Regions from separate parts of the Rhizobium sp. Root491 genome, predicted to be linked through region 3. Evidence: riboswitches for the same ligand, from Rfam matches in the RefSeq annotation. Region 3 holds a riboswitch; each other region holds the start of a gene.
The links. A riboswitch is a leader RNA that binds a small molecule or an ion and turns the genes downstream of it on or off. The one in region 3 is predicted to bind thiamine pyrophosphate.
Positions count from the first base shown of each region.

Region 1 (2,262 bases), on a different contig from region 3:
CTTGCGGTTCTTCGCCACCTCTTCCGGGTCCATCAGGAAGGTCTTCTGCGGTACGACGAGTTTGGAAAATGCCTCAGGCAGGGGCGTGGACGTTGCCGCGACCGGCATCATCCAGTTGTTTTCCGGAATGGCATCCTGAAATCCTGATGTGAGCGTGAAAGCGAGGAACTGCTTCGCCAGTTCCTTGTGCGGCGCGTTTTTGAGAAGGCCGGAAACCTCGATCTGGATGTAGTGCCCCTCGGAAAAAGCCGCGGCCTGATAGCGATCCGTCTTTTCCGAGACCATGTGATAGGCAGGCGACGTGGTGTAGGAGAGCACCATCGGCACCTCACCCTTGGTGAAAAGGCCATAGGATTCCGACCAGCCCGGCGTGACGGTGAGAATGCGCTTCCGGAGCTTCGCCCAGGCTTCCGGTGCCTTGTCGCCGTAAACGGACTTCACCCAGAGCAGCAGGCCAAGCCCCGGCGTGGAGGTGCGCGGGTCCTGAATTGCGATTTTCTGTGAAGGATCGCCGTCCACCAGATCCTTCAGGCTCGTCGGCGGATTTTTTATCGTCTGCGTGTCATAGACAACGGCGAAATGACCGTAGTCGTAAGGGACGAAAATGTCGTCCTTGTAACCGCCCGGCACCTTGGCCGCCGATGCTTCGATACCGCTGATATCGAAGAGGCCGGTCTGTTTCGCTTCCGCGACCAGATTGGTGTCGAGACCAACAACGACATCCGCCTTCGACGCTGCCCCTTCAAGCTTCAGGCGGTTGAGCAGCGCCACGCCATCCGCCACACCGACGAAATTGACCGTGCAATTGCACACTTTCTCGAAGGCCTCTTTCACCTTGGGGCCGGGACCCCATTCGGAAACGAAGCTTTCATAGGTGTAGACGGTCAGTTCCTGTCTGTCCTGAGCAGTGGCAAGACCGGGCAGAAACAACGAAACGGCAACGAGGGAATTCAGGAAAAGACGACGGCGCACGGGTATCTCCTCAAAAAACGAAAAGGGAAATAGCCGCTTGCCTTAAGCCGTCTAATCCCTCCGCCGGTATGAACCGGATCAGGTTCTTCGGGTTGGCAAGCCTCTCAGCCTTTTGCACGCAAGCACAAAAGACACCCCGTTAGATCAAGATGATGATGTAGTCCCGCTGTCTCTGATTGGCAAGATGGCTGCCGTCAGGCCTGCTGCACCATGTGCACCAGTTCCCAGACATGGCCGTCGGGATCCTGAAAACTACCGGCATACATGAAACCGTGATCCTGAACCGGTTTCCAGCTGCTGCCACCCGAGGCGAGCGCCGTTTCGATCATCCGGTCGATTTCCTCACGGCTTCCCGCTGTGAGACAGGTCAGGACCTCGGTGCTGCGTGTGGCGTCGGCGATATCGCCATTGATGAAATCACGAAAACGCTCCTCCTGAAGAAGCATCACGAAGATGTTCTCCTCAACGATCATGCAGAGCGTGCGGTCATCCGAATATTCCGGATTGAAGGTGAAACCGAGAGCCGTGAAGAAGCTTCTCGATGTCTCGATATTCTTGACCGGCAGATTGACGAAGATCATGCGCATTTTCTGAACTCCTCCGAACCCGCACAGGAAACGGCAATTCCGCCTCCCTGTCAAAGGTGGATGAGACCTCAGTCAAGAAATCGCGACCCAGTCACCCTTCAATTTCCTCGCGCAGCATCTCCAACTCCAGCCATTCCTCTTCCATGGCTTCGAGCTTTTCGCGCAGCTTCGTCATTTCCTGCGCCAGCGTATTGAAGGTAGCCGGGTCCTTGGTGAACAGATTGGGATCGGCCATGCGCTGCTCACGCTTGGCGATTTCGCCCTGCGCCTTCTCCATCTCCTTTGGAAGGTTTTCGAGCGCAAATTTTTGCTTGAAGGAAAGCTTGCCCTTGGCCTTTGAGGGGTCCTGCGACGCGGAGGCGGAAGGGGCGGTCTTTGCCTTTTCCTGCTTCTCCGCCTTGCGCTTTTCTTCCGCAGCACCCTTGCGTTGCGCCATCATGTCCGAATAGCCGCCGGCATATTCGATCCAGCGTCCGTCCGGCTGGTCCGGATTGGCGGGCGCAATTGTGGAGGTGACGGTACGGTCGAGGAAGTCGCGGTCGTGGCTGACGAGAATGACCGTGCCGGAAAACCCCGCAACGATCTCCTGCAACAGATCGAGCGTTTCGATATCGAGATCGTTGGTCGGCTCGTCAAGGATCAGCAGGTTGGTAGGCCGCGCCAGAATGCGCGCAAGAATAAGACGGGCGCGCTCACCACCGGA
Region 1 is NZ_LMFF01000014.1:180,815-183,076, forward strand. Features, by position in the region: gene thiB (thiamine ABC transporter substrate binding subunit) at 1-972, opposite strand, end outside; TPP riboswitch at 1,011-1,121, opposite strand; gene ASD46_RS15820 (VOC family protein) at 1,167-1,559, opposite strand; gene ASD46_RS15825 (ABC-F family ATP-binding cassette domain-containing protein) at 1,651-2,262, opposite strand, start outside.
Region 1: it holds a riboswitch for thiamine pyrophosphate, as region 3 does, so the genes downstream of both, thiB (thiamine ABC transporter substrate binding subunit) here and ASD46_RS11585 (ABC transporter permease) in region 3, are expected to answer to the same signal.

Region 2 (2,262 bases), on a different contig from region 3:
GCCTCGCCGCGGAACAGGAAACCGTCCGAACAGGTGCCGCGCATGCCGAGTGTGTCCCAGACGTGGGTCTTCTCGAGCTTGTACTGATCTTTCAGGAAGACGGTCATCACCTGATCGGCCGGGGCGGCATCCTTGTGGGCGCGCGAGGTGATGAGGATGGCATCCGCATTGCTGCCGTAGGAAATGACGGTGGCGTCCTTCTCCAGCCGGCAGATGTCTCCTTCGACCTCAATCGCGCAGATTGAATTGCGCAGATTGCCGCCGATTCCGCCTTCGGTCGTGGCCGAGGCGAGTAGAAGCTGTTCGCTTGCAATGCGGCTCATGAAGCCCGCATGCCATGGGCTTGTCTCGCCGTGTTCCACAAGGCTCGATGCCTTGATGTGGTGCATGGCGAAAATCATCGCGGTTGCCGAACAGGCCTGGCCAAGCCGGGCGCAGATATCGGCGATTTGCTGTATGGATGCGCCTTCGCCACCAAGAGAGGACGGGACCTGAATGCCGAGAAGGCGCTCTTGTCTCAGCGCCTTGACGGCTTCCTCCGGGAAGCGACCGGTGACGTCCACCTCATCCGCGTGTTTGGCGGCAATTGCTGCGACGCGGCTTGCGCGCGCGGACAGCGTTTCATCCTGCGGCGCAACGGTCACATTCATCAGGCTGCCTCTTTACCATCCAGAATGAGCTTAACGGTGTCTTCAATGGCCTTGATGCTGGCAAAGGACTTACGGTTCAAGAGGTTGTCGGGGAATTCGATATCGAAAGCTTCCTCGATACCCAGCATCAATTGCACCGATGCAAAGGAAGAAAGACCTGCCGCATAAAGATCTGCTTCGTTTTCAATCGTATCGACGGGGGTAGGAAGCTGGCCGAATTTTGCCAGTATTTCACGAATAGTCGCATTCATTCCGACTTATCTCCCATGAATTTAACATCAGGATGGTTTGTGCTTATCGTTAATTTGAAAACGATAATATTCGCCTAAACCGTTAGGTTAATTACCACTAACGGCGCTTTTGTTGTTCGTCCACCTTTGCCAGCCATCAGCAGCACCCTTGACAAATGTCGGGCGGTGTTTTCTCTTGTGTCCATTCACCAGGGGTGTCCCGTCAAGGGGCTGAGATTCTGCTTTTATGCGCAGTGACCCGTTGAACCTGATCCAGTTCATACTGGCGTAGGGACGGTGCAAAGACCGAAGGTCGGATTGCGTGTAACTTGCGCTGCCGACGCGTCGGTATTTTCCATCATTCCGGCTCGAACTGGGTCTCCACTGTCAAACTTTGGAGCCTCATGATGAATATCGTTGCCAAGAATATCCCGCTTGTCGTCACAACCGGGCCGCATCCCGCCTCCACGAAAATCCACAAAACCGGAATTTTGCATCCGCATATTCGCGTGCCCATGCGCGAAATCGCCGTCCACCCGACGGCGGGAGAACCGCCGGTCACGGTCTATGATTCTTCAGGCCCCTATACCGATCCATTGCATAACGTTCTGATCGAAAAGGGTCTGCCGCGCCTGCGTCACGACTGGGTTGTAGCGCGCGGCGATGTCGCGGCTTACGACGGTCGGCACGTCAAACCGGAGGATAACGGCTTTGCCACCGGCGAGCGCCTGACGCCTGAATTTGCCATGCGCCACCAGCCGCTGATGGCCACGGAAGGAAAAGCCGTAACGCAGCTTGCCTATGCGCGGGCAGGCATCATCACGCCGGAAATGGAGTTCATCGCCATCCGCGAAAATCTGGGGCGCGAAGCGGCGAAGGAGAAGCTGGCTCGTGATGGCGAGAGTTTCGGTGCACAGATACCCGATTATGTGACGCCGGAGTTCGTCCGTCAGGAAGTCGCATCGGGCCGCGCCATCATCCCGGCCAACATCAATCACCCCGAGCTTGAGCCGATGATCATCGGCCGTAATTTTCTGGTCAAGATCAACGCCAATATCGGCAATTCCGCCGTTACCTCCTCCATGGCCGAAGAGGTGGAGAAGATGGTCTGGGCGATCCGCTGGGGTGCCGATACCGTCATGGACCTTTCGACCGGGCGCAACATCCACAATATCCGCGAATGGATCATCCGCAATTCGCCGGTGCCGATCGGCACGGTGCCGCTTTATCAGGCGCTGGAGAAGGTCAACGGCATTGCCGAGGACCTGAACTGGGAAGTGTTCCGCGATACGTTGATCGAACAGGCGGAGCAAGGCGTGGATTATTTCACCATCCATGCCGGTGTTCGGCTGCATTACATTCCGCTTACCGTCAACCGTGTC
Region 2 is NZ_LMFF01000014.1:21,724-23,985, reverse strand. Features, by position in the region: gene ASD46_RS15105 (acyl-CoA dehydrogenase family protein) at 1-650, opposite strand, end outside; gene ASD46_RS15100 (acyl carrier protein) at 650-901, opposite strand; TPP riboswitch at 1,082-1,193, shown strand; gene thiC (phosphomethylpyrimidine synthase ThiC) at 1,288-2,262, shown strand, end outside.
Region 2: it holds a riboswitch for thiamine pyrophosphate, as region 3 does, so the genes downstream of both, thiC (phosphomethylpyrimidine synthase ThiC) here and ASD46_RS11585 (ABC transporter permease) in region 3, are expected to answer to the same signal.

Region 3 (2,262 bases):
GTTTCGACCAGCGTGCCGAAACGGACGAGCGGCAGCCCGGCATCGTGGTCTAGATAGAGGTTCGGCTGGTAGTGAACGCCGATATCGGCCTGTTTTGCCGAGACGAGACGCGGCACGGCGGATGGGTCCGCAGGCGGAACCAGCTCAACGTCCAGCCCGGCATCTGCGAACAGGCCGCGTTCCTTGGCGATCACCATCGGTGCATGGTCCGGGTTCACGAACCATTCCAGCAATACGGTAAGCTTGTCGGCCGCCTGCGATTGCACGGGCGCAAACACGCTTGCTGCCGCGACGACGAGGGAAAGAAGAGTTCGTTTCATGGTGCCGAAAGTCTCCGCAAATGTTTGAAAGGAATGAGATGGTCTGTTTCTTTGGCCCAGGGGGCGAGGTTGGCCGTTGCCCGGTCGACGACAAGCCGCAGCAGCACCGCCATGAGGGCGAGAATGGTCATGGCGGCGAACATTGTGTCGGTCTGCATGCGGGCATTGGACTGGATCATGACAAAACCGAGCCCGGCGGAGGCGCCCACCCATTCGCCAATGACCGCGCCGAGCGGGGCGAGCGGAGCTGCGACCCTCAGCCCGGAAATGAGTGAGGGAAGCGCCAGCGGCACACGCAGCCGGGTGAGGATTTGCCAGTGGCTCGCCTCCGTCAGCGAGGCGGCATCGAGGATCGTCCGATCCGTGCGATTGAGGCCGTCGGTGAAGGCTGAAGCGACGGGGAAAAAGATGATGATCGCCGTCATGACAACTTTCGAGGCCATGCCGAAACCGAACCAGAGTACGAGAATAGGGGCCAGCACGAAGACAGGAAATGCCTGCAGCACGAGAACCATGGGCCAGACGAGGCGGCCAAAACGCGGGACGGCGGCAATCGTAAAGGCAACGAGAATGCCGGCGGCAATGCCAGCCGCAAGCCCGACAGCCATTTCACCTGATGTCACCATGGCCTGTCCGAACAGGAAGGCTGGCTGGCGCAGGAGTGCTGCGGCAACATCGGCGGGCGAGGGCAGGATGTAGCGGGGAGGCGCGAACAGCCAGATGCCCAGCTGCCAGACAAACAGAATAAGAACGACGCCCTTCAGCGCATGGGAGGCACGCATCGGCCGGGGCTCAGACGCAGCCGTACCGTATACGAAGGGAAGGATGTTTCATCATCATCGTTCGGTCTCCAGCTGTGGCGATCACGGAGATCCGGGCAAAGCGGAGAAGAGAAAGGGCAGTAACGCAAACGCGCTACAGTTTCCGTTCCTACGCCGGCATGACCCGGATCAGGTTCAAGGGTCCGGCTCATCGCCATCTCAGCACCGTCTGGTGCTCCCCTCGGAAGAGACTGTTTTGCTAGGAGGGTTTTGAAGTAATGTCAACGTTGAAAGTTAACGAGAATATTGGCGAATTTGCCGCGAACATATTAGTTGTTGATTATATTAAGTTTATCAAAAATTAGTTATTTATTGAAACCGCTTTTCAATTCCGCTGTATTAGCTTCAGCTCCCAGATTGGTTGGGGGCGAACTTGAAAAACTTCTGGCAAGAGAAATCTGGAAATTTTGGCATTCTGACCGCGCTGCTCATGGTGCCTCTGTGCGGGGCTGCCGGTGTGGCGCTCGATATTACGCGCGGCATGTCGGTCAAAGCCGATCTGCAGCAGGCGGCGGATTCCGCGGCTCTGGCGGCAGTCGCCGATATGTCCGCAAGTGTTCAGGCGGCAAAGAAGATGTCGGGGGACGGTGTCATTCCCGTCGGCAATGAAGAAGCCCGGGCATTCTTCGATGGCAATCAGCGCGGCGACGCGGACTACACCATAACCTCTGTCGATGTTTCGGTGATCAAGCACGGCAATGTGGTCGAGTCGTCCGTCAGCTTCAAGGCGTCGGTCAGCACGACGCTCTCAGGGCTTCTGGGGAAGGATTTCGTTTCGGTTGCCGGCACGGCCACGGCCAAATACGAAACGGAAACCTTCAGCGATTTCTATCTTCTGCTTGATAATACGCCCTCCATGGGAGTGGGCGCGACACCCACGGATGTCGCCACCCTGGTTGCGAATACTGGCGATAAATGCGCTTTTGCCTGTCACATCGTGAAGGACGGCGTGGCAGACCCGAACAGCTATTACTTCAAGGCCAAGAAACTCGGGGTCACGACGCGTATCGACGTGGTTGCCAAGGCAACCGCCAGCCTGATGGACACGGCAAAGTCCACGCGCAAAAGCAGCAATCAATATCGCATGGCCGTCTATACCTTTGGGGAACGGGCGGAAGATA
Region 3 is NZ_LMFF01000012.1:134,667-136,928, reverse strand. Features, by position in the region: gene ASD46_RS11590 (ABC transporter substrate-binding protein) at 1-320, opposite strand, end outside; gene ASD46_RS11585 (ABC transporter permease) at 317-1,102, opposite strand; TPP riboswitch at 1,231-1,333, opposite strand; gene ASD46_RS11580 (TadE/TadG family type IV pilus assembly protein) at 1,515-2,262, shown strand, end outside.